2 regions of the Microbacterium sp. NPDC055683 genome follow, and region 2 is predicted to be linked to the other one. Evidence: predicted binding sites of a transcription regulator. Region 2 holds the regulator's gene; the other holds the start of a gene.
The links. The regulator LexA, encoded in region 2, represses DNA repair genes until DNA is damaged. The targets are predictions, from matches to a motif close to TCGAACANNTGTTCGA.
Positions count from the first base shown of each region.

Region 1: ACWGPF_RS09515 (DUF222 domain-containing protein) is a predicted target of LexA. The motif match lies at 7,286-7,301, and genes of this name have one in related genera.

Region 1 covers NZ_JBSHGQ010000020.1:44,317-59,719, forward strand. The annotation lists gene ACWGPF_RS09490 (MFS transporter) at 1-303, shown strand, start outside; gene ACWGPF_RS09495 (MDR family oxidoreductase) at 322-1,323, opposite strand; gene ACWGPF_RS09500 (MFS transporter) at 1,498-3,045, shown strand; gene ACWGPF_RS09505 (magnesium and cobalt transport protein CorA) at 3,023-4,039, opposite strand; gene ACWGPF_RS09510 (glycoside hydrolase family 27 protein) at 4,276-5,580, opposite strand; gene ACWGPF_RS09515 (DUF222 domain-containing protein) at 5,668-7,275, opposite strand; gene ACWGPF_RS09520 (nucleoside hydrolase) at 7,471-8,412, shown strand; gene soxR (redox-sensitive transcriptional activator SoxR) at 8,469-8,906, shown strand; gene ACWGPF_RS09530 (flavin reductase family protein) at 8,940-9,431, shown strand; gene ACWGPF_RS09535 (SDR family oxidoreductase) at 9,438-10,976, opposite strand; gene ACWGPF_RS09540 (LacI family DNA-binding transcriptional regulator) at 11,099-12,136, shown strand; gene ACWGPF_RS09545 (ABC transporter substrate-binding protein) at 12,236-13,540, shown strand; gene ACWGPF_RS09550 (carbohydrate ABC transporter permease) at 13,546-14,475, shown strand; gene ACWGPF_RS09555 (carbohydrate ABC transporter permease) at 14,481-15,374, shown strand; gene ACWGPF_RS09560 (beta-galactosidase) at 15,401-15,403, shown strand, end outside.
Region 2 covers NZ_JBSHGQ010000034.1:2,305-17,707, forward strand. The annotation lists gene pheT (phenylalanine--tRNA ligase subunit beta) at 1-226, opposite strand, end outside; gene pheS (phenylalanine--tRNA ligase subunit alpha) at 226-1,266, opposite strand; gene ACWGPF_RS12820 (amino acid ABC transporter permease) at 1,309-2,220, opposite strand; gene ACWGPF_RS12825 (amino acid ABC transporter permease) at 2,217-2,864, opposite strand; gene ACWGPF_RS12830 (glutamate ABC transporter substrate-binding protein) at 2,938-3,846, opposite strand; gene ACWGPF_RS12835 (amino acid ABC transporter ATP-binding protein) at 3,916-4,656, opposite strand; gene ACWGPF_RS12840 (TrmH family RNA methyltransferase) at 4,745-5,551, opposite strand; gene rplT (50S ribosomal protein L20) at 5,620-6,006, opposite strand; gene rpmI (50S ribosomal protein L35) at 6,040-6,234, opposite strand; gene infC (translation initiation factor IF-3) at 6,308-6,880, opposite strand; gene ACWGPF_RS12860 (DUF1844 domain-containing protein) at 7,160-7,570, shown strand; gene ACWGPF_RS12865 (SseB family protein) at 7,604-8,371, opposite strand; gene priA (bifunctional 1-(5-phosphoribosyl)-5-((5-phosphoribosylamino)methylideneamino)imidazole-4-carboxamide isomerase/phosphoribosylanthranilate isomerase PriA) at 8,355-9,101, opposite strand; gene hisH (imidazole glycerol phosphate synthase subunit HisH) at 9,187-9,834, opposite strand; gene hisB (imidazoleglycerol-phosphate dehydratase HisB) at 9,831-10,430, opposite strand; gene ACWGPF_RS12885 (histidinol-phosphate transaminase) at 10,471-11,550, opposite strand; gene ACWGPF_RS12890 (LysM peptidoglycan-binding domain-containing protein) at 11,581-11,934, opposite strand; gene lexA (transcriptional repressor LexA) at 12,186-12,869, shown strand; gene ACWGPF_RS12900 (alpha/beta hydrolase family protein) at 12,929-14,893, shown strand; gene ACWGPF_RS12905 (hypothetical protein) at 14,898-15,403, shown strand, end outside.

The sequences.
Region 1 (15,403 bases), on a different contig from region 2:
CTCGCGGCGAGCGCACCCGCTCGGCTCGCGGTCGTCATCGTCGTGATCGCCGTCTACTCGGTCGGCGTGCAGTCCGCGATGGTGCTCGTCCAGACCCGCATGCTCGCGATCGATCCGTCTGCGCGCAGTCGGCTCAACACGGTTCTCGTCGTCGGCAACTTCCTCGGCGGAGCCGCCGGCTCGGCACTCGCCGGTGCACTGTGGGCCGGCGGCGGATGGTCCTCCGTCGCGGGGGCGGGAGCCGCTCTGCTGCTCCTGGCCCTCGCGGTCTGGGTCGTGCAGCGCCGCCGCGCCTTCGCGTGACGCGGTCTCGGTCGCGTCCTACGCCCGCACGTCGACGACGATCCGCCCCGCGACCCGGCCCGCCAGCACCTCCTCGGCGGCGGACAGCGCGCCCGCGAGGGGGATGGTCGCGGTCGAGTCGTCGAGGACGGCGGGGTCGAGGTCGGCGGCGAGTCGCGCCCACGCCTCCTCGCGCAGCACGAGCGGCGCGTCGACGGAGTTGATGCCGGCGAGCGTCACTCCGCGGAGGATGAACGGCAGCACGGTCGTCGGGAGGTCGGCGCCCTGTGCGAGGCCGCACGCCGTGACGGTGCCGCCCCACGCGGTGCGCGCGAGGACGTTCGCGAGCGTACGGCTGCCGACCGAGTCGATGGCGCCCGCCCAGGCGGCCTTCTGCAGCGGCTTGCCCTCGCCCCCGAGGTCGGCCCGGTCGACGACCGTCCGCGCCCCGAGCGCGCGGAGCCGCCCGCCCTGCTCGTCGACGCGCCCCGTGGAGGCGGTGACGTCGTAGCCGAGCCGGGCGAGCAGCGCGACCGCGATCGTCCCCACGCCTCCCGCCGCCCCGGTCACGAGCACAGGGCCGGAGTCGGGTGCGACGCCATGACGCTCCAGCGCGAGCACCGAGAGCATGGCGGTGAATCCCGCCGTGCCGATCGCGGCGGCCCGCCACGGGGTGATCCCCTCGGGCAACCCGACGACCGAAGCCGGATCGACGCGGACGCGCTCGGAGAGCCCTCCCGGTGTCCGCTCCCCGATGCCTGCCCCGTTGACCACGACGGCATCGCCCACGCTGAACCGTCCGGCGGCCGCCGCCACGGTCCCCACGGCGTCGATCCCCGCCGCGAGAGGAGGGGAGGAGATGATCCCCGGGCGCCCCGCGAGCGCGAGAGCGTCCTTGTAGTTGACGCTCGAGAATTCGACGTCGACGACGAGATCGGCGTCTCCCGCCGCCTCGTCGGCCACGTCCTCGAGCGCGGCCGCGTGCGGGCGCTCCCTCGTCCCGGACGGATCGGCGCGGACGACAAGAGCACGGTGCGTCATCCCCTCACGGTACCTCTCTCCCAGCGCGCGTGCGCGCCCGCGCGTTGCGCACGCCGACGACCTTGTCAAAACGGGCGCGTGCGTTTCCGGCCGGCGCGGATTCCCGCTATGGTCGGCCATTTGGTGCCCTTCGGGGCATCCGTCGACACGCACGAGAACCATACGAAACGAGTGATGAACGTGAATCCCTCCTCTTCTGTCCCGCCGTCCGCCGCCCGCAGGCCGCGCCTGCGGCCACGCCGTCTCCAGGTCGAGGACGTGCTCGTCGTGAAGCGGTCGCGCATCCGCACCGCGATCTCCGGAACCGTCGTCGGCAACTTCATGGAGTGGTTCGACTTCGGAATCTACGGCTACCTCGCCGTCACGATGACGGCGGTCTTCACGCAGGGTCTGCCGGCGGAGGCCGGGCTGCTCGTGACGCTGTTCGGGTTCGCGGTCTCGTTCCTCGTCCGCCCCCTCGGCGGTGCCGTGCTCGGCCCCATCGGCGACCGCATCGGGCGCCAGAAGGTGCTGTTCCTCACGATGACGATGATGGCCGTCTCGACGGCGCTCATCGGCGTGCTGCCGACGGCGGCGCAGATCGGCCTGTGGGCGATCATCCCGCTCTACCTGCTGAAGATGATCCAGGGGTTCTCCACGGGCGGCGAGTACGCCGGAGCGTCGACATACGTGGCGGAGTTCTCGCCCGACCGCCGTCGTGGGTTCTGGTCGTCCTGGCTCGACACCGGCTCGTACATCGGCTTCGCCGCCGGAGCCTCGACCGTCGCCCTGACGACGCTCGTCGTCGAGTCGGTCTCGGGTCCCGGCGCCATGATCGAGTACGGATGGCGCATCCCCTTCCTCGTCGCCCTCCCGCTGGGCGTCGTGGCCATCTGGTTCCGTCTGCGCATCCCCGAGACGCCCGCGTACGAGGTGGCCGAGTCGTCCGGCGAGACGGAGGCCGACGGCGAGGACCCGATGGCCCGTCATGGCATCGTCGGCATCTTCCGCCACTTCTGGCGTCAGATCCTCGTGGCCATGGCGATCGTCGCGGCGACGAACACGGCGGGTTACGCGCTCACGAGCTACATGCCCACCTACCTCGAGAAGGACGTGGGCGTCTCCAACCTCATGGCCGCCATGGCGACCGTGCCCGTGCTGATCGTCATGGCTGCGTGCCTTCCGCTCGTCGGCCGCCTGTCCGACCGCGTCGGCCGCAAGCCCGTCTATCTCGCCGCCGTCGCGGCGACCCTCGTGCTCATGGTGCCCGCGTTCGCCGTCATGCAGATCGGCGAGGAGTGGGCCATCCTCATCGCGCTCGCGATGGTCGCCGTACCGGTGGCCCTGTGGGTCGGGCCGTCGGCCGCGGCGCTTCCTGCGATGTTCCCGACGGCATCGCGCTTCGGCGCCATGGCGATCGCCTACAACCTGTCGGTGTCGCTCTTCGGCGGGACGACGCCGCTGTTCAGCGAGTGGCTCATCCAGCTCACCGGCAACACCTTCATGCCGGCCTTCTACATCATGTTCTTCGCCGTCGTCGCGGGCGCGGCCGTGCTGACGATGCCGGAGTCGGCCCGGCGTCCCCTCATCGGATCGGTGCCGACCGTGGAGACGAGGGCCGAGGCCACCGCGCTCGTGGCGGAGCAGGATGCCAACCCGCTCATCGACACGAGCACGATGCCGCTCGACATCCTGCACGGCGAGCGCGAGCGCGAGCGCGCTACAGCCAGCGCCGGCGCCTGAACAGACCCCAGAGGCCGAACCCGAGCCCGACCATGAGCGCGAGCGCCAGCGGGTATCCGTATGCCCATGACAGCTCGGGCATCTGCTCGAAGTTCATGCCGTAGACGGTTCCGACGAGCGTGGGGGCGAAGAGGATGGCGGCCCAGGCCGAGATCCTCTTCACCTCCTCGTTCTGGGCGAGGCCCGCCTCGGTCATGCGGCGCATCTCGTCGTTCTGGCGCTGCGCGGCGAGCGTCGCGTCGACCGTGAGGGCGTTCTCGAGAATGGCGCGGAAGGCGCCCGTGCGGTCGGCGACGCGCAGCGCGTGGTCGAGCACATCGCGGAGCGAGCGCTGCAGCTCCTCGTCGACGCGGTACTTCTCCGATCCGCGCAGGAGCGCCTGCAGCATCGTGACGAGCGGCTGCGTCGCCCGCTGGAATCCGATGACCTCGCGTGCGAGGTCGTAGATGCGGCGGGACACCGACGCCGCCCCGTCGAAGAGCTGGTCCTCGATCTCGTCGATGTCCTGCTCGAGCCCGGCGACGACGGGAGCGTACTGATCGACGACCTCGTCGAGGATGGCGTAGAGCACGGCCTCGGGGCCCCGGGCGAGCAGGTGCGGAGCCTGCTCGAGCCGCCGCCGCACGCGGCCGAGGTCGGGGGCCTCGGCGTGGCGGATGGTCGCGACGAAGTCGGGGCCGACGAAGACGTGCAGCTCGCCGAACTCGACCCGCTCCTCGTCGTCGCGGTAGCGCGCGGGCCGCAGCACGACGAACAGCGTGTCGCCGTAGCGCTCGAGCTTCGCGCGCTGGTGGCCCTTGAGGGCGTCCTCCACGGCGAGCGGATGGAGCGCGAACTCCGCGGCGAGCGCGCGGATCTCATCGGCGCTCGGGCGGTAGAGGCCGAGCCAGGCCATCCCTTCGCGCTCGCGCGCCGCCTCCTGGGCCGTGCGCAGGTCGGCGGGGTCGGGCGTCCTGCGTCCGTCCACGTACACCGCGTTGTCGATCAAAGCCATCATCGTTCACCTCATCCGCTCGTTCGGGCGCGCGCGGACGGGCCGCGCGCACGGAAGCCGCGCGCATGCGGCGCGCGGCGGCGCCGCCGAGAGGCTCGGACGTCAGCGGGAGATGCTGATCGACGAAGGCATGTCGGCGGCGCGGCGACTATCACTGGACATCGCGCATCACCTGCCTTCGGATCGGGGAACGGGCGCAGAGCCCACGCGACCCTACGCCCGTTCCTGGAGGAGAGTCAAACGGTGTAGCGCAGCAGCGCCGTCCCGTGCGGAGCGAGGTCGAGCGGGATGGCCGTGCTGCCGGCAGCGACGCCGCGGTCGGCGGGCGGCGCCGACGGATGGTGTGCGACGTCGGTCGCCGTCCAGAGCTCGCGCAGCGCGCCGTCGAGACGCGCGGGGAGCCCGACGTTCTGCGTATCGAGAAGCACCGACCGCGCCGTGTCGTCGAGGTTGAACGCCGCGATGTAGCGCTCGCCGTGCTCGCCGTCTGCGGTCCACAGCACGAGGCCTCCTTCACGGAACACCTCCCTGCTCCCCGTCGCGCGCAGCAGGGCGAGGGCGTCGGAGTTCTGGAAGAGCGCGACGGTGGCGGGGTCGCTCGTCGGCAGGTCGCCGCCGATCATGAGCGGAGAGCGCGCGACCAGCCAGAGCGTGAGGAGCGAGATGCGCTCGGCAGGGGTGAGCCGGTCGTGGCGCGGCTCGCCGCGCTCCGCGCGGATGCCGATGCGGCCGAGGGGGAGCATGTCGCCGTCGGGCCATCCATCGGCGGACGCGTGGGGCGCCCAGCGCGCGAAGCGGGCGAAGTTGGCCTCGACGTCGGCCCAGTCGTCCCACAGGTCGTCGCAGATGCGCCACATCGTCGCGTGCTCCCGCAGGTGGTCGAGACGCGTGAGCGAGAGGTCGCGGCCGGGGGAGAGGCTGAGCTCGATGGGGCGGCCGGTGCGGGCGATCGCGCGCGCGTAGGCCTCGATGTCGGCGGCCTGATAGGGCCACAGCATGTCGTCGGCCTTGAGGAAGTCGACGCCCCAGGCGGCGTAGAGCTCGAGCGTGGAGTCGTAGTACGCCTGCGCTGCCGGATGGCGATGGTCGAGCCCGACCATGTCGGGGTTCCACTCGCACGCGTTCGCGGCGTCGGCCACGTCGGACGCCCGTGCGTGGGAGCCGAGGATGGGCAGGTCGTCCGCGACGGCGCGACGGGGGATGCCCCGCATGGTGTGGATGCCGAACCGCAGGCCGAGCGCGTGGATGCGGTCGGCCAGCGGGCGGAAGCCGGCCCCGCCCGCCGCGCTCGGGAAGCGGCCCTCATCGGGCACGAGACGGCCGTGGGCGTCGATCGCGAGCGGGGCGTCGGCGTTGTAGCCGTGCGAGCGGGCCGTCGGATCCGACCAGTCGATGTCGACGACGACGGTGTCCCATCCGTACGGCAGCAGGTGCTCGGCGATGAACTCGGCGTTCGCGATCACCTCCGCCTCGGTCACGGTCGTGCCGTAGCAGTCCCAGCTGTTCCAGCCCATCGGCGGGGTGCGGCGAGGGTTCGACATGGGGTCCCTTCATCGGGTTCGCGGACGTCGTCGGGCGCGGGGCGCGACCCCGAGGCTAGCGGATTACAACGTGGGAATCGAGTGTGCTCACGTCCGCTGTCGTCGGATGGCGCGGTGGAGGCGGGTACGGAGGCGCGTCGGGGATCCCTGCGCGGGCCGCGGCCGGCAGTCGCGATCGATCCAACGCGGCGGGATGAGCCGGGGGATGCCGTCGTCCATGCGGACGACCCAGCCGGAGGTGTCGAGGTGATGGTGGTGCCACCAGCAGAGGAGGACGCCGTTGTCGGTGCGGGTGGGCCCGCCGCGAGCATGGTCGTGGACGTGGTGGATCTCGCACCAGGCGGTGGGGATGGTGCAGCCGGGGATGATGCAGCCGCCGTCTCGGGCGGTGATCGCGCGACGCTGGCGGGGAGTGAAGCAGCGCTGCACGCTCTCCAGCGACAGGATGCGGCCGTCGGCGGTGAGCGTGACACGGTCGACGCGGCCCGTGCAGGCGAGGCGGCGTGCGACGGAGACTGGGACGGGAGCGGCGACGCCGTCGATGCGCGCGACGGGCCGGGCCGGGGTGTCCGGATCGGGGCGGGTCGGGGTGTCCGCGACGGGGCGGGTCGGGGTGTCCGCGACGGGGCGGGCGGGTGCGTCCGCGACGGGGTCGACATCGCTCTCGCCGTCGGATGCGCGGGCGAGGTCGTCGAGGGTGACGTGGATCATGACGGTCGGTGCGGCCCCGCCGATGTCGGGGGTCTCGGCGGCGCGGGACGCGGCTTCGAGCATGGCCATGAGCGCGTCGTGTCGCTTCTGGGTCGCTGACCGGCTGTCGGCGGGAGCGGCGACGCCGTCATCGTCGCCGTCGTCGGCGGGGGTGAAACGCGGGCCGCGGGCGGGATTGGTGTGGGCGGAGAGGAGGGTCTGGAGGAGGGCGCCGGCCTCGGGCACGAGGGTCCCGTTCACGCGGAATGCCCCCGAGGGTGTCTCGGTGACGGTGAGCGACCGGTTGCGGAAGGCGCGTTCGTGGTCGGGTTCGACGCCCTCGGCGGTCAGCAGGTCGATCCATGCCTGCGCGTGCACCTCGGCCACCGAGAGCGGCACCAGCCCTGCGCCGACCGGCCGGGCCTCCCCGGTCTCGACGAGACCGTCATCCCCGGCGTCGTCGGCGGTGTCGGGGTCGGTGTCGGGGTCGATGGTGCCGGTGGCGATGCCGACGAGGTGGCGTTCCATGAGGTCGACCAGGGCGGGGTCAGCGGCGCTCTGTCGGGCCGTGTCGACCGCCTTCAGGATCCCACGGGCCGCGTCCTGGCCGAGCAGGCCCGCCCCGATCCCCGCCGCGACGTGCTCCCGCACGGGCGGGAGGGCCTCGCCGGTGAGGGCGGTTCGCTCACGGGTGCGGTCGTCCACCCTGATCCGTGCCCGCACCTCCCGTCCGGATGCCCCCGTGACCCGCTCGAGCAGCTCCGACGCGGTGCGGCAGCCGTGCCGACCGGCGACGCCGTCGGCGCCCCGAGACCGCTCCGACACCTCGCCCGCCACCCGCACCCGGAGTGCGTCGACGATGCGCCCGAGATGCTCGACCCGTGCTGCGAGCGCGACGAGGTCGCCATCGGACAGGCCGGCCACCGCGTCGCGCATCCCGTCCAGGGAGGCCATCGCCCTCCCGACCGCCAGGGTCGGGATGTTCGAGGAAAGCTGCGTCGCCATGCTCCCAGAATAGAACATATATGCGAACAGAACAACGCTTTTCTGCGATCTATCTGGTATTTCCTGGAGGCTCGATCATGCATGGACCTCCGACATTGCTCGATCATCTATCCACAGAGATCCGGTCAACCGGTTGCAAATAGGAGTGTGTGTCCGTACGCTCGACGTCGGAACATCCGAGAGCAAGGGAGCCCCGTGACCGCCTTCCCCGCCGTGCCCCGCCAGCGGATCATCGTCGACAACGACTTCTCCGGCGACCCCGACGATCTCGTGCAGATGGCGCATCACGCCCTGTCGCCGGCCGTCGACATCCGCCTCGTCATCGGCTCGCACCTGTCGCCCGGCGACCCGTTCGATCCCAGCGAGACGCAGGCCGACAACGCCGCCGCGATCGCGAGCGACCTCCTCTCGTCGATGGGGCGCGACGACATCCCCGTGCTCGCCGGCGCCGACACCGCCATCCCCGACCGCGGCACCCCGCACGACACCGCCGCCGCGCGCGCCATCATCGCCGAGGCGATGCGCGACGACACCGACCTGCCGCTCGTCTTCTGCGCGGGCGCCGGGCTCACCGAACTCGCCAGCGCCCTGCTCCTCGAGCCGCGCATCGCCGAGCGCATGACGCTCGTCTGGATCGGAGGCGCTGAGCACGAGGGCCTCGCCGTGCCGCCTCCCGACGCCTCACCCGTCGAGTACAACCTCGCGATCGACGTCGCCGCCGCGCAGGTCGTGTTCGACAGCGCGGTGCCGATCTGGCAGGTGCCGCGAGACGCCTACCGGCAGGTGCTCGTCTCCGCCGACGAGATCGACCTGCGCATCCGGCCGCACGGCGCCCTCGGCGCGCGCCTCGCCGACGCGATCGCCCGGGTGGCCGAGATGGCGGCCCGGCACGGGTTGCCGCTCGGCGAGACCTACGCGCTGGGCGACAGCCCGCTCGTCCTTCTCACGTCGCTCCGGTCGTCCTTCCAGGCCGACCCCTCGTCGTCCGACTACGTGCTCGTCCCGCGCCCGGCCATCCGTGACGACGGCGGGTACGCGTCGCGCCCCGAGCGCGCACCCATCCGCGTGTACCGGCGCCTCGACGTCCGCCTGCTCCTGGAGGACCTCTACGCCAAGCTGGCGCGCGCGGCCGCCTGAGGCGCTCCGAGCCCGCCTACGCTGGGCAGATGGATGGCGAGCGCGCCCCCGAGTAGCTGCTCACGGTGGGCGAGGTGAGCAGGCGCACGGGCGTCGCCGTGTCGGCACTGCACTACTACGAGCGGCTCGGGCTCATCGCGTCGTCGCGGACGGCGGGCAACCAGCGCCGTTACCGACGCCACATGATCCGGCGGGTCACGCTCATCTCGGTCGCGAAGCGGCTGGGCATCCCACTGGCTGACGTCGGGGCGGCGCTGCGCGACGTGCCGCTCGACCGCACTCCGACTCAGGCCGACTGGCAACGCGCGTCGGGGGAGTGGAAGCGCGTGCTGGAACGCCGACGGCAGGCGATCGAGCGCCTCGAGCACGCGCTCACGGGCTGCATCGGATGCGGCTGCCTCTCGATGACTGCGTGCCGGCTGCTCAATCCCGACGATGCGCTCGGCGGGGTCGGGGCCCGGCGCCTCGGGATCGAAGATGACGGCCCGATTTGACCTCGACCGCGGTTGAGGTTCTAGCGTCGGATCATGCAGACCTCCCACGTCGACGCCTTCAAGACCGCCTTCCGCCACCATCCGGCCGGGATCGCGCTCATCACGGCGGCGTCTCCCGATGGGCCCGTCGGGATCACGGCGTCGAGCGTCGCCTCCGTCGGGCTCGACCCGCTCGCGCTCGCGTTCTCCGTGACGCGGTCGAGCGGCAGCGCCGGGGGGATCCTGCGCGCCGACACCTTCGTCGTGCACCTCCTCACGGAGCACGACGTCGAGACGGCGCAGACGTTCGCCGTCTCGGGCAGCGAGCGCTTCACGCCGGCCCAGGGATGGCGCACTCTTCCGACGGGGGAGCCCCACCTCCCCACGGCGCGCGTCGCACTGCGCTCGCGCGCACTGCAGATCACGCCGGTGGGGGCGTCGTCGCTCGTGCTCGCCGAGGTGCTCGACGTCATCGAGGGGCAGGATGGCGCTCCCGTGGTCTACCAGGACCGCGCCTTCCACGTCATCCGCCGCGCAGGGGACTGAGCGACGTCAGCGCTCGTCGGCGATCGCCTCCGCCGCCTCGGTGATGCGGACGGCCATCCCGGCGAAGATGAACCCGTGGAAGGGGAGGACGGCCAGCCAGTAGAGGCGGCCGGCGAGCCCGCGGGGGAAGAACACCGCGCGCTGGGCGTACCGCGCGCCCGCGCCGTCGGGGGAGACGCGCAGTTCGAGCCATGCCGAGCCCGGCACCTTCATCTCGGCCCGCAGTCGCAGCAGCCGGCCCTTTTCGACCGCCTCCACGCGCCAGAAGTCGATCGCGTCGCCGACCTGCGCCGCCGTGCGCGAGCGCCGCCCGCGGCGGAGCCCCACGCCGCCGACGAGCCGGTCCATCCAGCCCCGGATGGCCCACAGGACGGGCGACGAGTACCAGCCGTTCTCCCCGCCGACGCCGAGGACGACGCTCCAGAGGTCCTCGGGGGCCGCACGGGTCGGGCGGGAGCGCTCGTCGACGAACACGGTCCGACCGGCCCAGTCGGGATCGCTCGGAAGCGGATCGCTCGGCGCTCCCGACACCTCCGCGTCCTGCCAGCTCGTCTCGACGAGGTCGGCCTCGACACGGCCCAGCGCGAGCCGGACGGCCGTGCGATACGGCGTGAGGCCGTCGGCGGGTGGCGGGATGAGGGCGTCGATCGCGTCGTCCTTCACGATGCACTCGTTCTGAAGCGACGCGATGAGGGGCCGCGCGATGGACCTCGGCACGGGCGTGACGAGGTTCACCCAGTGCGACGCGAGCCCCGGGGTGAGGACGGGCAGCGCGGCGATCGCGCGCTGGCGGAGCCCCGCCTCGAGCGCGTAGCCGTTCATCATCTGCCCGTACCTCAGCACGTCCGGTCCGCCGATGTCGACGGCGCGACTGACGTCGTCGGCGACGCGCGCGGCGCCGAGCAGGTAGTGCAGCACATCGCGCACCGCGATCGGCTGGATGCGGTTGCGCACCCACCTCGGCGCCGGCATGTACGGCAGGACCTCTGTGAGGTGCCGGATCATCTCGAACGACGCCGAGCCCGACCCGATGACGACCCCCGCCTGCAGGACGAGTGCCGGCACGCCGGACGCCAGCAGGATCTCGCCGACCTGCACGCGCGAGCGGAGATGCGGCGAGAGGTCGGCACCCTCGGGGTGGAGTCCGCCGAGGTAGACGATGCGCCGGACGCCTGCCGCCCTGGCCGCATCGGCGACCGTGCGCGCGGCGCGCTCGTCCGCCTCCTCGAATCCGCGACCGGCTCCCATCGAGTGGATGAGGTAGAACACGACGTCAACGTCGTCGCACGCCGCGGCGACGGCCTCGGGGTCATCGGCAGAGCCCTCGACGATCTCGACCTCGCGCCCCCAGGGGAACGCCCTGGCGCGAGCGGCATCGCGCGCGAGCACCCGCACGCGGTACCCCGCGGCGAGGAGCCGGGGTGTGAGCCGCCCGCCGATGTAGCCCGTCGCGCCGAGGACGAGCGCGCGGGGCGCCGTCCCGTCGGCGCGGGGGAGCGCGCGCAGGGCGGGCTCTCGGCCCGTGGGTGCCGTGAGGTCGGTCATGGCGCCAGGCTAGGCGTGCTGCCGAGCAGGGGAGAGGGGTTGACGCGATATCGCCGACGTGCATTGACTACGTAGTCATGCCTCTGTACGCTCGTGACGTCCCGCGACGACGAGGAGGTCGGATGGTCGAGAAGACCGCACGCGCACGCCGCGTCTCCATGGTCGACGTCGCGCGCGAGGCCGGGGTGTCGCAGAAGACCGTCTCGCGGGTCGTCAACGACGAGCCGTACGTCGCGGTCGACGTGCGCGAGCGCGTGCTCGCCGTGATCGATCGGCTCGGCTTCCGGCCCAACGCGGCGGCGCGCGCGCTCGTGACACGGCGTTCGCATCGCATCGGCGTCGTCGCGATGGGAGGGACCACGCTGCACGGGCCGACGTCGGTGCTCGCCGGCGTCGAGGCCGCGGCGCGGCGGGCGGGGTACACCCTCTCGGTGATCCGCACGGAGCCCGGCGGCCGCGACGAGATCCAGGCCGCCGTCGACGCGCTCGCAGGGCAGGGTGTCGAAGCCGTCGTCATCTCGGAGCCCGTCGACGTGGGCGGTGCGCCCATCGACATCCCTGAGGGCGTCGAGGTCCTCACGTTCGGCATGGGGAATGCGACGAGTCATCCCCGGGAGCTCGTCGTCGGCGCGGACGAGAGCGGATGCGCGCGAGACGCCACCGATCATCTGCTCGCGCAGGGGCACGCCGTCGTCGATCACATCGCCGGGCCCCCCGACTGGCTCTCGAGCCGCAGCCGGACGGCCGGGTGGCGGCGCGCACTCGTCGACGGCGGGGTCGCTCCGCCCGAGCCCGTCGCGGGCGACTGGACCCCGGCCGGCGGGTTCTCGGCGATGTCGGCGCTGCTCGACCGGGGGGGCTGCACCGCCGTCTTCGTCGCCAACGACCAGATGGCGATCGGCGCGATGTCGGCCATCCAGCGCGCGGGCCTGCGCGTGCCGGAGGATGTCGCCGTCGTCGGGTTCGACGACATCGACGTCGCCGCCTACCTCGCCGTCCCGCTCACCACCGTCCGCCAGGATTTCGCCGAGACATCGCGCGTCGGGATGCACCGTCTGCTGCGCGCGCTCGACGGCCACGTGCACGACGACCTGCACCGCACGCTCCCCGCTCAGCTCGTGATCCGAGCCTCGAGCACCGCATCGCCCGCCGCCGACTGACCCCTGGTCGGAGGATGGGCGCCCTCGCCCGGTATGACAACGTAGTCAGGAGAATTCGTGATCCCCTCTTCATCCCCGCCGAGCCACTCGCGTCGCGCGGTGCTCCGCCTTCTCGCGGCGGCGGGCGGCAGCGCGGCGCTCGCCACGGCGCTCGCCGGCTGCGCCCCGTCCTCGCGCCCGCCGCTCGCGTCCGGCGACGTCGACGTGTCCTTCTGGACCCATGACGACGGCTACGTCGCGTTCTTCTCGGATGCCGTGGTGCTGGCCGAAGCCGACTCCCCGTTCCGATACCGGCTCGACGTCACGAAGGCGGGCGCGGCCGACATCGTGACGAAGCTCATCGCCCAGGCGGTGGCGGGAACGGGCACGCCGGATGTCGTCGGCCTGGAGATCGGGGCGTTCTCCCGCATGCTTCGGGGCGACATCGCCCCCGAGCTGCTCGTCGATCTGACGGACGCCGTCGCACCCGTCGCCGACGACCTCGTCACGGCGCGGCTCACGCCGTTCCAGAAGGACGGCGCGCTCTACGCGCTCGACTCCGACACCCCGCTCACGGTCTACTACCACCGTCAGGACGAGCTCGCACGCCTCGGCATCCCCGCGGAGCTCGGCACGTGGGAGGAGTTCGGGCGGACCGGCGCCGCGCTCGCCGATCGCGAAGGGCTCGCCCTCGGCGCCGTGGCCACGAGCGACCCCGGCGGCACCGTGCAGAGCTGGCACATCCATCTGCTCCAGCGCGGCGGCGACCTCTTCGACGCCGACGGGCAGCCCTCTCTCGAGACGCCGGAGGCCGAGGACGCGCTCGCGTTCGTCGCCCAGGGCGTCCAGTCGGGGGCGCTCGCGACGGTCGCCGACATGTACGGGCCCAGCATGCAGAGCGGCCTGAAGTCGGGGAAGATCCTCGGCGTCAACATGCCGTCGTGGTACGCCAGCTACGGCATCAAACCGAACGTGCCCGAGCAGGAGGGGATGTGGCGGGTCGCGCCGCTGCCCCGGTTCGAGGGAGGCGGAGGACGCACGGGCGTCGGCGGCGGCACGGGCTTCGGCGCGCTGCGCGGCAAGGCCGCGACCGACGCGGGCGTCCACCTCGTCACGACGGCGTACCTCGAGCCGTCGCAGCAGATCGCCCGCTACAAGGCGCTCGGATACCTGCCCACGCGCCGCTCCGTCTTCGAATCGGCGGAGCTCGCCGCCGTCGAAGACGACTACTTCGGCGGCCAGAGGCTCTTCGACATCTACCGCGACATCGTCGACGACGTGCCGGAGTACCACCAGAGCGAGAACAGCGCCATCATGACGACCGTCCTCTCAGGACAGCTGCTGCGCGCCTATCGGGGCGACGTGAGCCCGGCGGAGGCGCTCGCGACCGCGACGGCCGACTACCGAGGGCAGGCGAGGGGATGAGCGCCATGACGCACACCGAGGCGCAGGTTCTGCCGCACCTCGCGCACAGGAGGGCCCGCGGCGGACGGATCCGTGCCGGGGCGGCGCCCTACCTCTTCATCGCGCCGTTCTACGTGCTGTACGGGCTCTTCATGATCGTGCCCGTCCTCGCCGCGGTCGTCCTCAGCCTGACCGAGTGGGTCGGCCTCGGCGAACCGGAGTGGATCGGGTTGCGCAACTACCTCGATCTCGCCCGCGACACGAGCTTCGGCTCGGCGCTGCTGAACTCCGCCGTCTACACGGCCGTGGCGGTGCTCGTCGTCGTGCCCGTCTCGCTCCTCGTCGCGCAGGCGCTGAACGCGCGCGGACTGCGCTTCCGCGACGCGTTCCGCGTGGCGTACTTCGTGCCGATGGTGCTGTCTCCGATCGTCATCGCGCTCATCTACAGCCTCGTGTTCGACCGCGACTACGGGCTCCTGAACGCCCTTCTCCACGCGCTCTTCGGGGTGCCGAGCATCGACTGGCTGGGCGACCCCGCCATCGCCAAGGGCGCCATCGGGTTCGTGCTGCTGTGGCGCACCGTGGGCTACCTGACGATCTTCTTCCTCGCGGCGCTGCAGAACGTGCCCCGAGAGCTCTACGAGGCGGCGGCGCTCGACGGGGCGGGCTCCGTGCGCTCCTTCTTCACCGTGACGGTGCCGTCCATCCGCCCGGTGACCGCGTTCGTCGTCGTGACGTCGTTCATCAGCGCCGCGCAGCTCTTCGACGAGCCCTATCTGCTCACGAAGGGCGGGCCGGGAGAGGCGACGCTCAGCGTGGCCATGTTCATCTACCGCGCCGCCTTCGAGCGGCAGCAGTTCGGCTACGCCGCAGCGGCAGGCGTCGTGCTGTTCGCCATCGTGTTCGCCGTCAGCCAGGGGCTCAACCGCCTCCTCGGCATCGGGAGGGAATCGTGACCGCCATGGCCCAGCCGCCGTCCGTCGACACACCGCGCGACACCGTCCGGGCCCCGCGCCGGAAAGCCTCGCGTGCACCGGCCGTCCTGCGGCGCGGTCTGCTGTACGCGACCCTCGTCGCCCTGCTCGTCGTCTTCGTCGCCCCGCTCCTCTGGGCCGTCAGCGGCTCGTTCAAGGAGCGCGGCGACATCTTCCAGACGCCGCCGTCGCTCATCCCCGACCCGCTGACGGTCGAGAACTATGCGGCGCTCCTCTCCACCCAGCCGTTCCTCGCCTGGTTCGGGATGAGCGTCGGGACGGCATCGATCGCGACCGTCGTGTCGGTGTTCGTGTGCGCGCTCGCCGGGTACGGCTTCGCCAAGTTCCGCTTCCGCGGGCGGCGCGTGCTGTTCGCCGTGATGTTCAGCTCGCTGTCGATCCCGTTCGCGGTGATCCTCGTGCCGCTGTTCATCCTCGTCGTGAAGAGCGGTCTCGCGAACCCGTGGTTCTCGCTCATCGTGCCGTGGGTCGCTCCCGCCTTCGGCATCTTCATGATGCAGCAGTTCATCGTCCAGTCCGTCCCTGACGACATCATCGAGGCCGCCCGCATCGACGGGAACTCGGAGTTCGGCACCTTCTGGCGCGTCGTCCTGCCGCTGCTGCGGCCCTCGCTTGGCGCACTCGGAGTGTGGAGCTTCCTGCAGAGCTACAACAGCTTCATGTGGCCCCTGGTCCTCGTCTCCGACGCCGAGCAGTACACCGTGCCGCTCGGGCTCAACATCCTGTTCGCCTCCGAGAACCGCTCGTACGACCTCGTGCTCGCGGGCGCTGTGCTCGCCTCGATCCCGACCATCCTCGTGTTCATCCTGCTCCGCAAGCAGCTGCTCGAAGGCCTGACGGCCGGGGCGGTCAAGGGATGACGCGTCCGCCCTGCGAAAGGAACACCATG
Region 2 (15,403 bases):
CCGCCTCGCCCACGTCGACCTGGCACCAGCGGATCGTCTTGCCGTTCTTCTGCGGCTCCTCCTCGAAGGAGAGGACCCGGCCCACGACGATGGGCCCCGTCAGGTCGAACCCGACGACCTCCTCCTCCTCGAAGCCGACGCGCACGAGCGCCGCGAGGACGTCCTCGGGCGTCGTGCCGACCGGAAGCTCGACGTACTCACGCAGCCACGAAAGCGGGACGCGCATCACACCACCATCCCGAACTGCTCGCTGAAGCGCACATCGCCCTCTGCCATGTCGCGCATGTCCTGCACGTCGCTGCGGAACATCAGCGCCCGCTCGATGCCGATGCCGAACGCGAAGCCGCTGTACACGTCGGGATCGATGCCCGCCGCGCGCAGCACGTTCGGGTTGACCATGCCGCAGCCGCCCCACTCGATCCAGCGCGCACCGCCCTTGAACGTCGGATGCCACAGGTCGAACTCCGCCGACGGCTCCGTGAAGGGGAAGAAGTTCGTGCGCAGCCGCGTCTTCGCCTCGGCGCCGAACAGCTGCCGTGCGAGGTGGTCGAGCGTGCCCTTGAGGTGCGCCATCGTGATGCCCTTGTCGACGACGAGCCCCTCGAGCTGCGTGAAGACGGGCAGGTGCGTGGCGTCGAACTCGTCGGTGCGGTAGACGCGGCCGGGGCAGACGACGTAGACGGGCAGCTCGCGGTCGAGCAGCGAGCGCACCTGGACGGGGCTCGTGTGGGTGCGCATGACGAGGTGGCGCGAGACGGGGTCGACGAAGAACGTGTCCTGCAGCTGACGCGCCGGGTGGTCCTCGTCGAAGTTCAGGGCGTCGAAGTTGTACCACTCGTGCTCGAGCTCCGGCCCCTCCGCGATCTCCCATCCCATGCCGACGAAGATGTCGGAGATCTGGTCCTGGAGGAGGGTGAGCGGATGGCGGGCGCCCGTGCGCGTGCGGGCGCCGATCGCGGTGATGTCGACGCGCTCCGCCTCGAGCTGCGCGGCGAGCTCGCCGGCGGCGAGCTCCTCCTCGCGGGTGCTGAGCGCCTGCGCCACGCGGCCGCGCGCCTGGCCGACGAGCTTGCCGAACTCGGCCTTCCGCTCCTTGGGCACGCTGCGCATCTGCGCGTTGAAGGCCGCCAGCGGAGAGCCATCCCCCGCATGGGCGGCTCGAGCGGCTTTCAGGGCGGCGGTATCGGGGGCTGCGGCGATCGCGGCGAGCGCATCGGCGACCGCGGCCTCCACCCCTTCCGGCGTGATCTCGGGAGTGTCAGACACGAGAGTCGAGTCTAGTCGGCCCGGCCGACGCCCCCGAGCGGCTCAGACGCGGCCGTCGGCGTCGGGCTCGCCCTGCTGCAGGATGACCGACGTGTTGGTCGCGCCCTCGTGCTGCCGGGGGTCCTTCGGCCCGCCCGCGAGACGGACCTTCGGGGAGCGCTTGACGCCCTTCTGCACGCGGTAGGCGACGTACGACAACGCGAGGCAGACGGCGACGTAGATCGAGCCGCCGATGATCGCCGAGGGGATGAGCGGAGAACCGTAGGGCGCCTGGTTCCCGATCTGGTTGATGACGTACAAGAGCTCCTGGTACGTGATGATGAATCCGAGGGCGGTGTCCTTCAGCGCGACGACGAGCTGGGCGATGATGACGGGCATCATGGCGCGCACGGCCTGAGGCAGCAGGATGAACCACATCACGCCCGTCTTGCGGAGCCCGATGGCGTAGCCGGCCTCCTTCTGGCCGCGCGGCAGCGACTCCACGCCGGCGCGGACGACCTCCGCGAGCACCGACCCGTTGTAGGCGATGAGGGCGATGACGACCGCGGCATACGGCGGCATCTTGAGCCCCAGGACGGGGAGGCCGTAGTAGAGCAGCATCATCAGGATGAGGACGGGGACCGCGCGGAGGACCTCGACGACCGCGGTGAGCGGGATGCGCACCCACGCGTGCTCGGAGAGGCGTCCGACACCGAGGAGGAACCCGACGACGAGAGAGCCCACGCCCGCGACGGCGAAAGCCGACAGGGTGCTGAGGAGGCCCTCGCCGAACCGCACCCACACGGTCGAGTAGGTGAAGATGTTCCATTTGGCGGCGGAGAACTGCCCCGTCGCCATCAGGCGCCACACCACCCAGGCCAGGACGGCCGCCACGATGAGCACCGTGGCGATCCCGATGATGCGGTTGCGGGCGACGGCCCGGGGGCCGGGGACGTCGAACAGGACGGAGCTCATCGCGCGATCCTCCACTTGCTCTCGAGCGCTCGCTGCAGCCATCCGAGGAGCAGCACGAGCACGACGAAGACGACCATCACCCAGAGGAGCACGACGAGCTGGTTCTCGCCCTGCTCGCTGAGCGCCGATCGGATGGTGCCCAGGTTCGCGACCGAGAACCCCGCCGCGACGGTGGTGTTCTTGAGGAGCGCGATGAGCACGCTCATGAGGGGCGGGATCACGGAGCGGGCGGCCTGCGGCAGCACGACGTAGCGCATGACCTGCGCGAAGTTCAGCCCGATGGCCCGGGCTGCCTCCGCCTGGCCGACCGGAACCGTGTTGATGCCGGATCGCAGCGTCTCGGCGACGTACGTCGCGGTGTAGATGCCGAGCGCGCAGACGGCCAGCAGCAGCGAGTTCACGCGTTCGCCGACGAGGATCGGCAGGCAGAACGCGAAGAAGAACATCACGAGAGTGAGCGGGGTGTTCCGGATCCAGTTCACGTACACCGCGCCGACGACGCGTGCGATCGGCACGGGCGACACCCGCGCCGCGCCGACGATGAAGCCCAGCACGAGGGCGATCGCACCGCCGCCGAAGAACAGCACGAGCGTCCCCGTGAACGCCTCCTGCCAGAGGTCGGGGTGATCGGTGATGACTCCCACGTCTGCTCCTGTCGATCCGGGAAGGGGGGGTGGACGGGGTGGCCGGCGGATCACCGACGGCCACCCCGACGGGTCATTCGACCGCGTCGACCTCGGGCTGGGTCGCTGTCACGCCCGATGCGCCCAGGTTGTCGTCGAAGATCTGCTGCCAGATCTCGCCGCCGTCGGTGAGCTGCTCGTTGAAGTACTCGGTGAGAGCCGTGTCGTCCTTCGCGATGCCGATGCCGTACCGCTCCTCGCTGAAGGGCTCGCCGACGACCTTGAGGTTGTCGGGATCCTGCGCGGCGTAGCCGATGAGGATCGCCTCGTCGGTCGTGACCGCGTCGACCTGGCCGTTCTTGAGGTCCTCGACGCACTTGGAGTAGGTGTCGTACTCCTTCGTGGGCACGTCGGGGTAGTTGTCCTTGATGTTCTGGATGGGCGTCGACCCGGTCGCCGAGCAGACCGTCGTGTCCGACCCGAGGTCGTCGACGCTGGCGATGTCGCTGTCCGCCGCGACGAGCAGGCCCTGGCCCGTCACGAAGTACGGCCCCGCGAAATTGATCTGCTCCTTGCGGGCATCCGTGATCGAGTAGGTGCCGACGTAGTAGTCGATGTCGCCGTTGACGATGGCCTGCTCGCGGTTCGCGGAGGCGATCGCCTGGAACTCGATCTGGTCCTCGTCGTAGCCGAGGCTGGCGGCCATCCACCGCGCGATGTCGACGTCGAAGCCGGTGCGCTCGTTCGTGACCGGGTCGAGGTAGCCCAGATTCGGCTGGTCCTCCTTGACGCCGACCTTGACGACCCCGTCCTCGGCGATGCGGTCGAACGTCGGGCTGCCGTCGAGCGAGACGTCGGTGGCGACCGTCCACGCCGTGCCCGAGGCGTCGTCGTCTCCGCCGTCGCCGGATGTGCTTCCGGGCGTGCCGCTGTTGCAGGCGGTCAGGGCGAGCAGCGCCGTGGCGGCGATCCCCACGCTCGCGAGGGTCCTGATCTTGCGCATGTGCGTTCCTCTCTCTCGGTTGAGATCGTGACCGGGCCGCACGCCGTTGTGCGACTCCGGAGTCTCGGGTCAGTGCGTGATGAGCTTGGACAGGAAGTCCTTGGCGCGGTCGGAGGTCGGGTTCGTGAAGAACTCCTCCGGCGCCGACTGCTCGACGATCTGGCCGTCCGCCATGAACACGACGCGGTTCGCGGCCTTGCGTGCGAACCCCATCTCGTGGGTGACGACGATCATCGTCATGCCCTCGTGGGCCAGCCCGACCATGACGTCGAGCACCTCGTTGATCATCTCCGGGTCGAGCGCGCTCGTCGGCTCGTCGAACAGCATCACCTTGGGGTGCATGGCGAGCGCACGCGCGATCGCGACGCGCTGCTGCTGCCCGCCCGACAGCTGCGCGGGGAGCTTGTCGGCCTGCGCGCCCACGCCGACGCGGTCGAGCAGGGCACGCGCCTCCTTCTCGGCGTCGGCCTTCTTCATGCCGCGCACCTTGATGGGACCGAGCGTGACGTTCTCGAGGATCGTCAGGTGCGCGAAGAGGTTGAACGACTGGAACACCATGCCGACCTCGGCACGCAGGTTGGCGAGCGCCTTGCCCTCCTTGGGCAGCTCCTTGCCGTCGATCGTGATCGACCCGCTCGTGATCGTCTCGAGGCGGTTGATCGTGCGGCACAGCGTCGACTTGCCGGAGCCGGACGGCCCGATCACGACCACCACCTCGCCCTTGTCGACCGTGAGGTCGACATCCTTCAGCGCGTGGAAGTCTCCGTAGTGCTTCTGCACGTCCTTGACGACGACGAGGGGCTCAGCCATGGGTTCACCCTAGGCGCAGGCTGTGCACATCCTGAACATCGCCGGGCGAGGATTTACAGAGTTGTGACGGGGAGAGCTCCCCAGGTGCTCATTCCGCCTCGCGCTGGGCGAACGCGCTCTCGTACAGGCACACGCTCGCCGCGGTCGCGAGGTTGAGCGACTCGGCACGGCCGAAGATGGGCAGCCGCAGCGCCCGATGGGCGAGGGCGAGCGCGTCGTCGGCGAGCCCGCGCGCCTCGTTGCCGAACAGCCACGCCGTCGGCCGCGCCAGCGATCCGTCGCGTCGTGCGGCGAGCAGGTCGTCGCCCTTCACATCCGCAGCCACCACCTCGAGCCCGGCGCCGCGCGAACGCGCGACGACGTCCGCGAGATCGGCGCCCACGACCACGGGCACGTGGAAGAGCGATCCCGTCGTCGACCGGACGACCTTGGGGTTGTAGGGGTCCACCGTCCGGCCCGTCAGCACGACGGCGTCGGCGCCCACGGCGTCGGCGGCGCGGATGATCGTGCCGAGGTTGCCGGGATCGCGCACCTCCTCGCAGATCGCGACGAGGCGCGGTCGCGCGGAGAAGACGTCCTTCAGGGCGGTCGGGTTCTGCTTCGCGACCGCGACGAAGCCCTGCGGCGTGACGGTGTCCGCCATGGCGGCCAGCACGTCCTCCGTGACGAACTCGATCTCGACGCCCTCGTCGACGAGCGCAGACCGGAGGTCCGCGTGCTTCTCGAGCGCGGTCGGCGTGGCGTACAGCTCCACGATGACGTCGGGCCGGAACGCCACGGCCTCGCGGACCGCCTGCGGGCCCTCGAGCAGGAACAGCCCGGTCTCCTTGCGGGCGACGCGCCTCGCCAGCTTCGCAACGGCCCGCACTCGCGGCGATCGGGGATTCTCCAGCACGCCCTCAAGTCTAGAGACAGCAGAAGAGGGCGCCCCTCAGGGGCGCCCTCTTCGCGAGGCGTGTCAGATCACGCAGCCGACTTCGGCGCGTTCACGTCGCCGGGCAGAGCCTTCTTGGCGACGTCGACGAGGGCCGCGAACGTCGCGGGCTCGTGGACGGCCAGCTCCGCGAGGATGCGGCGGTCGACCTCGACGCCGGCCAGGCCGAGGCCCTGGATGAGGCGGTTGTAGGTGAGGCCGTTCTGGCGGCTCGCGGCGTTGATGCGCTGGATCCACAGGCGGCGGAAGTCGCCCTTGCGCTTGCGACGGTCGCGGTACGCGTAGACGAGGGAGTGGGTGACCTGCTCCTTCGCCTTGCGGTACAGGCGCGAACGCTGACCGCGGTAGCCCGAGGCGCGCTCGAGGATGACGCGACGCTTCTTCTGCGCATTTACTGCGCGCTTGACTCTAGCCATTCTTCATACTTCCTAACGAACGTCCGTCGCGGTTCAGCGACCGAGGAGCTTCTTGACGACCTTGAGGTCGTTGCCCGAGATGACCTGGTCCTGGTTCAGGCGACGGGTGCGGCGGCTCGACTTGTGCTCGAGGTTGTGGCGCATGCCCGCCTGCTGCTTCTTGATCTTGCCGCTGCCGGTGATCTTGAAGCGCTTCTTGCTGCCCGAGTGGGTCTTCTGCTTCGGCATCTTCTTCTTTCCTTGCGTCTGCGCCCGGTGGGCGACGTGATGTGCAACCCGCCGAAGCGGGAAGTTCGGGGGACTACTCCGCCGCGGGCTCCGCGGCGACCGTCTTCGCCTCGCGCTGCGCCTGCTTGGTCGCTGCGCGCGCGGCGTTCTGCTCGGCCTTCGCCTCCGACTTGTTCCGATGCGGGGCGATCACCATCACCATGTTGCGGCCGTCGATCGTGGGGCGCGACTCGACCGACCCGAACTCCGCGACGTCCTCCGCGAACTTCTGCAGCAGGCGCACGCCCTGATCGGGGCGCGACTGCTCACGGCCGCGGAACAGGATCATGGCCTTGACCTTGTCGCCCGCCTGCAGGAAGCCCTCGGCACGCTTGCGCTTGGTGTCGTAGTCGTGCTGGTCGATCTTCAGGCGGAAGCGGACCTCCTTGAGGACCGTGTTCGCCTGATTGCGGCGCGCTTCCTTGGCCTTCTGGGCGGCCTCGTACTTGAACTTCCCGTAGTCCATGATCTTGACCACGGGAGGACGCGAGTTGGGGGCCACCTCGACGAGGTCGAGGTCGGCCTCCTGCGCCAGGCGCAGTGCCACCTCGATACGGACGACGCCGATCTGCTCGCCTGCCGGGCCGACGAGTCGGACCTCTGGCACGCGAATGCGCTCGTTGGTGCGGGGATCGCTGATGCGGAACTCCTTGGGTGCGTGATTCGAGCCACCGTGTCGCGAGGGTCGCGGCGCGGGCGGGAGAAGAGTTCAGCATCCACCCGAGCACGACGATCGACATCGGCTCGACACCCTGATCGACCCGCGCGGACGCGAGCGGAGTGTGCATGACCCGGTAGCCTGGAGCGGCAAGCGCGGGTGGGAACTGAATCCTCTTTCGTCCGGAGCGAACTCCGGAGCCCGCAAAAGTCTACCAGAGAGCGGTCCATGAGCGCCATTCCGTCCGACGAGCCCATCCACGACGCCGACCGCCACGCGCGGTGGGAGGAGCAGGAGCGCGCCGCGGCCGCCACCGAGGCCGTCCGTGACATCGCCGACGTCGCCGCCGTCGAGGTCATCGCGTCGAGCTGCGTCCACCTCATGAGCGCGGCAGCGGTGAAGCTCGGCCTCGCCGACGCGGCGGACGCCGACGAGCTCGTAGACCTCGACGAGGCGCGCAAGCTCATCAACGCGCTCGCGGGCCTCGTCACCGCCGCCGCCCCGGAGATCAGCGACATGCACGCTCGACCCATCCGCGACGGCCTGCGATCGCTGCAGCTGCGCTTCCGAGAGCTGTCGCTCATTCCTGACGCGCCGGGGGCGGGCCCGGGCGAGAAGTACACCGGCCCCGTCATCTGAGGCGTCCGGCCGTCCGAGCCGAGGGCGGCCGCCTCAGCCGCGCTCGAGCGTGACCTGCAGCGAGTCCACGAGCACGGCGATGCGGTCGTCCGCGGCCCAGCGGCGCGCCAGGCGCTGCAGGACCGCGTCGACCTCCGCGCGTTCGAGGCCGTCGACGAGGCGGAGCCGGACGACGAGCTCCGGGCCCCGCAGGCGCGCCTCCGGGTCGCCGGCCTCCACAGCCAGGTCGATCACGGCCAGCTCGCCGCCCACGCTCGCCTGCAGCGCGAGGAACACGTCCGGGCTCTCTGGCGAGGGCTCCCAGGCCTGGTTCTGCGCGATCGCCCAGACGGCGGGCCTGCGCACGACGAACTCCGTGGGGCTCGTCGGGTCGAGCACGATGAGGTCGGTGTCCTCCCCCGCGGCCGCGAGCGCCGCGCGGGGGCCCGCCACGGGGATCGGCCGGGCAGCCGCATCCCACGCCGAGAGAGTCTCGACGCAGCTGAAGAGCGGAAGCACCTTGCGACCGTCCGGCGCGGAGACCGTCACGATCGACAGCTCCTGCGTCTTGTCGACGGCGAGCCCGTGCGCTCCGACGCCCTCGTCGCCCTTCTCCGCGACGAGCGGGACGAGCACGCGCGCGCCGCGCAGCGCGTCGACGACCTCGCGCGCGGACGCGCGACCGGCGCGGAATCCCGTCAGCGCATCCCACAGGGCGGGATCGGCCGAGCCGTCGTCTCCCGCGGCGGGGTTGGGATGGAACCGGCGCCCCTCCCAGGGGACGCCGGCGGAGTCGGAGAGGCCGTCAGTATCCGGCGACATCCAGCGCCTCGGCGAGCGTGAACGCGCCCGAGTAGAGGGCCTTGCCGACGATCGCTCCCTCGACGCCGAGCGGGACGAGGTCGCGCAGCGCGGCGATGTCGTCGAGGCTCGACACGCCGCCCGACGCGACCACCGGCTTCGGCGTGCGCGACGTCATCTCGCGGAGGAGCTCGATGTTCGGCCCGCGCAGCGTGCCGTCCTTCGTCACGTCGGTGACGACGTAGCGGCTGCAGCCCGCCTCCTCGAGGCGCTCGAGCACCTCCCAGAGGTCGCCGCCCTCCTGCGTCCAGCCGCGGGCGGCGAGCGTCGTGCCGCGCACGTCGAGCCCGACGGCGACCGCGTCGCCGTAGCGCCCGATGACGGATGCCGTCCACTCGGGGTTCTCGAGCGCGGCCGTGCCGAGGTTGATGCGCTGCGCGCCGCTCTCGAGGGCGGCCTCGAGCGAGGCGTCGTCGCGGATGCCGCCAGAGAGCTCGACGTTCACGCCGCGCACGTGCTTGATGACCTTCCGCAGGATGCCCGCGTTCGACCCGCGGCCGAACGCCGCGTCCAGATCGACCAGGTGGATCCAGTCCGCACCCTGGCTCTTCCAGTTGTCGGCGGCCTCGAGCGGATCGCCGTAGCTCGTCTCGGAGCCGGCCTCGCCCTGCGTCAGGCGGACGGCCTTGCCGTCGGCGACGTCGACGGCGGGGAGCAGGGTCAGTGCGGGTGTGGACGCGAAATCGTTCATGGCTCCTCGTGCACGCGGGCCTCTCCCGCGGACGCACGAGTCAAGAGACTAGACCGCCCGCGGCCCCTGCTCCAACTCGATGCCGTCACAGCGCGGGAGCGAGGCCGTCCACCCAGTTGCGCAGCAGGCGGATACCCGCCTCCCCCGACTTCTCGGGGTGGAACTGGGTCGCCGACAGCGGGCCGTTCTCGACGGCGGCGAGGAAGGGACCGCCGTGGTGCGCCCACGTCAGGACGGGCTGCGGGAACGGCGCCTGGACGTCGAGCTCCCACTGCTGAGCCGCATAGGAGTGCACGAAGTAGAAGCGCTCGCCCTCGAGCCCGCGGAAGAGCCGCGACCCCTCGCCCGCGTCCACCGTGTTCCAGCCCATGTGGGGCACGACGGGCGCGTCGAGCTGCGCGACGGTCCCCGGCCACTCGCCGAGGCCCTCGGTCTCGACGCCGCGCTCGATGCCGCGCGCGAAGAGCACCTGCATGCCGACGCAGATCCCCAGAACGGGCCGCCCTCCGGCGAGGCGCCGTTCGATGAGCTCTCCTCCGCGGATGGCGTCGAGCTGCTCCATGACGGCCTGGAAGGCGCCCACTCCGGGCACGAGGAGGCCGTCGGCATCGAGCACCGTGGAGCGGTCGCGGGTCAGCGCCACGTCGGCGCCCGCGGCCTCGAGGGCCTTCACGGCCGAGTGGACGTTGCCCGAGCCGTAGTCGAGGACGGCGACCTGCGGACGCGCCGTCACAGCGCGCCCTTCGTCGAGGGGATGCCGTCCACGAGCGGATCGAGCGCCTTGGCCTGCCGGAACGCGCGCGCGAACGCCTTGTACTCGGCCTCGGCGATGTGGTGGGGGTCACGGCCCCCGAGGACGCGCACGTGCACGGTGAGGCCCGCGTTGAACGCGATCGCCTCGAACGTGTGGCGAACGAGCGAGCCCGTGAAGTGGCCGCCGATGAGGTGCTGCTCGAACCCGGCCGGCTCCCCCGTGTGCACGAGGTACGGGCGGCCCGAGATGTCGACGACGGCCTGAGCGAGCGCCTCGTCGAGCGGGACCAGGGCGTCGCCGTATCTCGAGATGCCCGCCTTGTCGCCGAGCGCCTCGCGGATCGCCTGTCCGAGCACGATCGCGGTGTCCTCGACGGTGTGGTGCGCGTCGATGTGGGTGTCGCCCGTCGCCCTGACGGAGAGGTCCGTGAGGGAGTGCTTCGCGAACGCCGTGAGCATGTGGTCGAAGAAGGGCACGCTCGTCTCGATGGTGCTCTTCCCCGTGCCGTCGAGGTCGAGCTCGAGCTCGATGGTCGACTCGCTCGTGGAACGGGTGCGGCGCGCGATTCGGGTCATGCACCGATTCTATCGGCGCGCCTGCGGGCGCTCCCCGCCGTCAGCGGCCGATCTCGGCGAGCGCGTCGAGGAACGCGCTCGTCTCCTCCTCCGTGCCCGCCGTCACCCGGAGGTGACCGGGGATGCCGATGTCGCGGATGAGGACCCCGCGGTCGTAGAGCGCCTGCCACGTGCCGCGGACGTCGTCGACCCCGCCGAACAGGACGAAGTTCGACCAGGTCGGGTAGACCGTGTAGCCGAGCGCCTCGAGCGTGGCGGAGATCCGATCGCGCTGGACGACGATGTCGTCGACCATCGACAGCATGGTGTCGGAGTGGCGGAGCGCAGCCGAGGCCGCGGCCTGCGTGAGCGCGCTCAGGTGGTAGGGCAGCCGGACGAGGCGGAGGGCGTCGACGAGAGCGGGATCGGCGGCGAGGTACCCCACTCGCGCGCCCGCGAACGCGAACGCCTTGCTCATCGTGCGCGAGACGACGAGACGTTCGCGGCCGGGGAGCAGCTGCAGAGCCGACGGCACGTCGCGCGGGGCGAACTCGCGGTACGCCTCGTCGACGATGACGATCCCGCGCGCGGCCTCGTAGACGGCCTCGACGACGTCGTTCTCGAGCGGCGTCCCCGTGGGGTTGTTCGGCGCGCACAGGAAGACGACGTCGGGCCGCGCGTCGGCGACCTGCTCGGCGGCGCTCTCCGGAGTGAGGGTGAAGCCGGCGCCACGCTCGCCCGCCACGAACGTCGAGCCCACGCCGCGTGTCAGCAGCGAGTACATCGAGTAGGTGGGGGCGAAGCCGAACGCCGTGCGACCCGGTCCTCCGAACGCCTGCAGGATGTGCTGGAGCACCTCGTTCGAGCCGTTCGCCGCCCAGATCTGCGCGGGCTCGATCCCGTGGCCGAGGTAGTCCGCGAAGCCCTCGCGGAGCGTCGTGAACTCGCGGTCGGGGTACCGGTTGACATCGCGGAGCGCGAGAGCCACCGAATCGGCGATGTCGTCGGCGACGTCGTCGGGGATCGGGTGCGTGTTCTCGTTGACGTTGAGGGCGACGGGCAACGGCGCCTGGGGAGCGCCGTACGGCTGCTGTCCGCGGAGGTCGTCGCGCAAGGGGAGGTCGTCGAGGGTGGCGGTCACCCCATCCATGCTAGGGCGTGAGCGCCTGGCTCAGTCCGCCGACGCGTAGGCCGCGGGGATGGCGATCTCCGCGCCGGCGTCGACCCCGCCGCCGTCGAGGCGGTTGAGGCGGACGATCGCGTCGACCACGTCGCGCGGGTCGGCGTCGGGGGCGATCTCCTCCGCGATCCCCCACAGCGTGTCGCCCGCGAGCACCGTCACGGTCTCGAACCCGCCCGCAGGCACGCCCGCCTCGCTGGATCCCAGCGCGCCGCCGCCGTTGAGCACGCCGAGACCGATCGCCGTCACCACGGGGGCCGCCGCGAGGGCGGCGACGACGCGCCGACCGCGCGCGGTGAGGCGCAGCCGCGTTCGACGGGCGGGGGCTGTGCGGATGGTGCTCATGTCGGTTCCTTCCTCGGGGCCGCTTCGAACCTGCATCTCGGCCGGGAGACGCAGGCCCGAAGCGATGTTCCGAATGTATCTTCGAGGTGCCGGGCGTGTCAAGAGTTGTCTTCGAAGCGGCCTACGGTCCCGCATGCGACACGCTCGAACAAATCTCCTCGGATCCGTGTCGCATCCGATACCGTCTTCTCAACGGGATCACCACATCACGCACCACCGACATCCGCTCGGGGCAGCGAAGGAGCACGGACATGACGGATGCCCAGACCCGCGGCGAGAAGCCGCGGACGCGCAGGCGCAAGAACCTCAGCGAGAAGCAGCTCGCCATCCTCGAGGTCATCCAGCGGTCCATCCAGGTGAACGGATACCCGCCGAGCATGCGGGAGATCGGGGACGCCGTCGGCCTGAAGTCGCTCTCGAGCGTGACGCACCAGCTCGGGCAGCTGGAGCTGAGCGGCTACCTGCGACGCGACCCGGGCAAGACCCGGGCGATGGAGGTGCTCATCGACCTTCCCGGCTCCGCCGTGGAGAACCCGGCCGACGCCGCCCCCTCCGTCGGCGACGCCGCGCTCGTGCCGCTCGTCGGCCGCATCGCCGCCGGCGTGCCGATCACGGCCGAGCAGCACGTGGAGGAGATCTTCCCGCTCCCCCGCCAGCTCGTCGGCAAGGGCGATCTGTTCATGCTCAAGGTCACGGGCGAGTCGATGATCGACGCGGCCATCTGCGACGGCGACTGGGTCGTCGTGCGCTCGCAGGGGACGGCCGACAACGGCGACATCGTCGCGGCCATGGTGGACGGCGAGGCGACGGTGAAGACCTTCCGCCAGCGCGACGGGCACACCTGGCTGCTGCCGCGCAACTCGGCGTTCGAGCCCATCCTCGGCGACGAGGCCGTCGTGCTCGGCAAGGTCGTCGCCATCCTGCGCGCCGTCTGATCCCGCGGTGCCGCATCGCGCCTGCCCGGCGTCCGGCGGCGCCGGATAGCGTGGACGGCATGACGCAGACGCTCCCCTACGGCTCCTGGCCCTCGCCCCTCGCCGCCGCCGACATCGCGGTGTCGGCGCCCCGCCTGTCGGGCGCGCGCTTCGCGGACGACGACGTCTGGTGGGCCGAGGGAGTGCCCTCCGAGCGCGGACGCACCGCCGTGCGCCGCGCATCGGACGGCGGGATCGTGCTCCCCTCCCCGTGGAGCGCACGGTCGCGCGTGCACGAGTACGGCGGCGGCGCGTGGATCCCCGGTCCGGACGGGACGCTCCTGTTCGTCGAGCAGTCGGATCAGCGCGTGTACGCCCTCGCAGCCGGCGGCGTGCCCGTCGCGCTCACCCCCGCGGACGAGCACGCCGCGTACGGCGACCTCGTGCTCGCCGAGGGGCGGCTGTGGGCCGTCCGCGAGCGCCAGGACGGGCGGCGGGTGACGCGCGACATCGTGACGGTGCCGCTCGACGGCTCCGCGGCGGGGCGGCCCGACCGGATCGTCAGCGTCGTCGCCGGGAGCGACTTCCTCGCCTTCCCCTCCCCGCGCGCCGGCCGCCTCGCCTGGATCGCCTGGGACCATCCCGACATGCCGTGGGACGCCGCGGAGCTGCGCATCGGCGACCTCGGCGCCGACGGCCGGATCGCGCAGTGGCGAACGCTCGCGGGAGGGCGCGTCGATGGCGCGGAGATCTCCGCGCTCCAGCCGGAGTGGGTCTCCGACGACACGCTGCTGTTCTCCGCCGACCCGCCGATCCGCGCCGGCGGCCCCGCCCGCTGGAACCTGCACCGCGCCCGTCTGGATGCGCGGGGCGACGAGGTGGTCGTCGTCCGCTCCGTCGACGCCGACACCGGCGGACCGCTCTGGAACCTCGGCACGCGCTGGTACTCCCCGCTGGCCGACGGACGCATCCTCGCCGTCGAGACGAACGGGCGCGACCGTCTCGTCCTCATCGACGGCGGCACGGTGACCGACCTGGACACCGTGCTGGGAGAGATGCACGTCGAGGACGTCCGCGGTGCCCGCGCCCTGCTGACGGGCGCGGGTCCGCGCACGCCCGGGGGGATCTGGCTGCTCGATCTCGCTCTCGGGACCCTGACCGCTGTGCGGGGCGGGGTGTCCTCCCTCGACCCGGAGTGGTTGCCTGAGGCCAGGGCGGTCGCCTTCGACGGACCGTCCGGCGAGGTGCACGCCTTCCACTATCCGCCCACGAGCCCCGTCGCCGAGGGCCGGGACGACGAGCTGCCGCCCTGCCTCGTGCTCGTCCACGGCGGGCCGACCGCCCATGTGGCCGGATCGCTCTCCCTGGCGATCACGTACTTCACGAGCCGCGGCATCGCGGTGCTCGACGTGAACTACGGCGGCTCGACGGGCTACGGGCGCGCCTACCGCGAGCGGCTCCGCGGCGAATGGGGCGTCGTCGACGTCGACGACGTCGCCGCCGCCGCGCGCGGGCTCGCGGCAGAGGGGCTCGCTGACCCCGCACGGCTCGCCGTCCGCGGCGGGTCGGCGGGGGGATGGACCGTCCTGTGCGCCCTCGCCGGCACCGACGTGTTCGCGGCCGGCATCAGCCGCTACGGCGTCGCCGACCTGCGCCTGCTCGTGGCGGAGACGCACGATTTCGAGGCCAGGTACATCGACGGCCTCGTCGGCCCGCTGCCGGGCGCCGAGCAGCTCTACATCGACCGGTCGCCGCTGTCGCACGCCGAACGGCTGCGCACGCCGCTGCTCATCCTCCAGGGCGCCGACGACCCCGTGGTCCCGCCGTCGCAGTCGGAGGCGCTCCGCGACGCGCTCGCCGAGGGCGGGGTGCCGCACGCCTACCTGCTCTTCCCCGGCGAGTCCCACGGGTTCCGCGGCGCCGACGCGATCGTGCGCGCGTTCGAGGCGGAGGCGGCCTTCCTCGGCGCCGTGCTGGGATTCGACACGCCGGGGGTGCCTCCGCTCCCCCTCTCCGGGATGTCGGAGCCTCCGGCTATCGTCTGACCCGATGGAACTGACCGGCCTCGTCCTCGCCGCCGTCGGCGCCTCCGATCTGGGGCGCCGACTCGTCGCACCGCGCGCGGCGCGCGCCGTGTCCGTGGCCGTCGTCCTCCTCCTCTGCGCGCTCGCCGGCGCGGCGCTCGGCACGGATCCGGCGTCATCCGCGGTGCTGGCGCTCGTCCCCGCCGCGTGCGCCATCGGATGGCTCGCCACCGTGCGCGCCGACCGCGCGCTGCTCGGCTTCGCGCCCGTCGTGGTGCTCGCCGCCGTCGCGGGTGCCGGCCTCGTCTTCCCTCCTGGCACCGTGGCCGCCTCCGTCGGGTCGGCGGGCACGCCCGTCGGGCTCATCGTCCTCGTCGCGGGCGGGGCGCTCTTCCTCCTCGAGTCGGCCAATCTCGTCGTGCGCGCCGCGCTCCGCAGCGAGGACGTCCCCGCCGATGACGAGCCTTCCCCGCCGAGGCGCCTGTTCGCGCGTTCCGACCGCGCGTCCGTCGACGCGCCCGACCCTCGCAC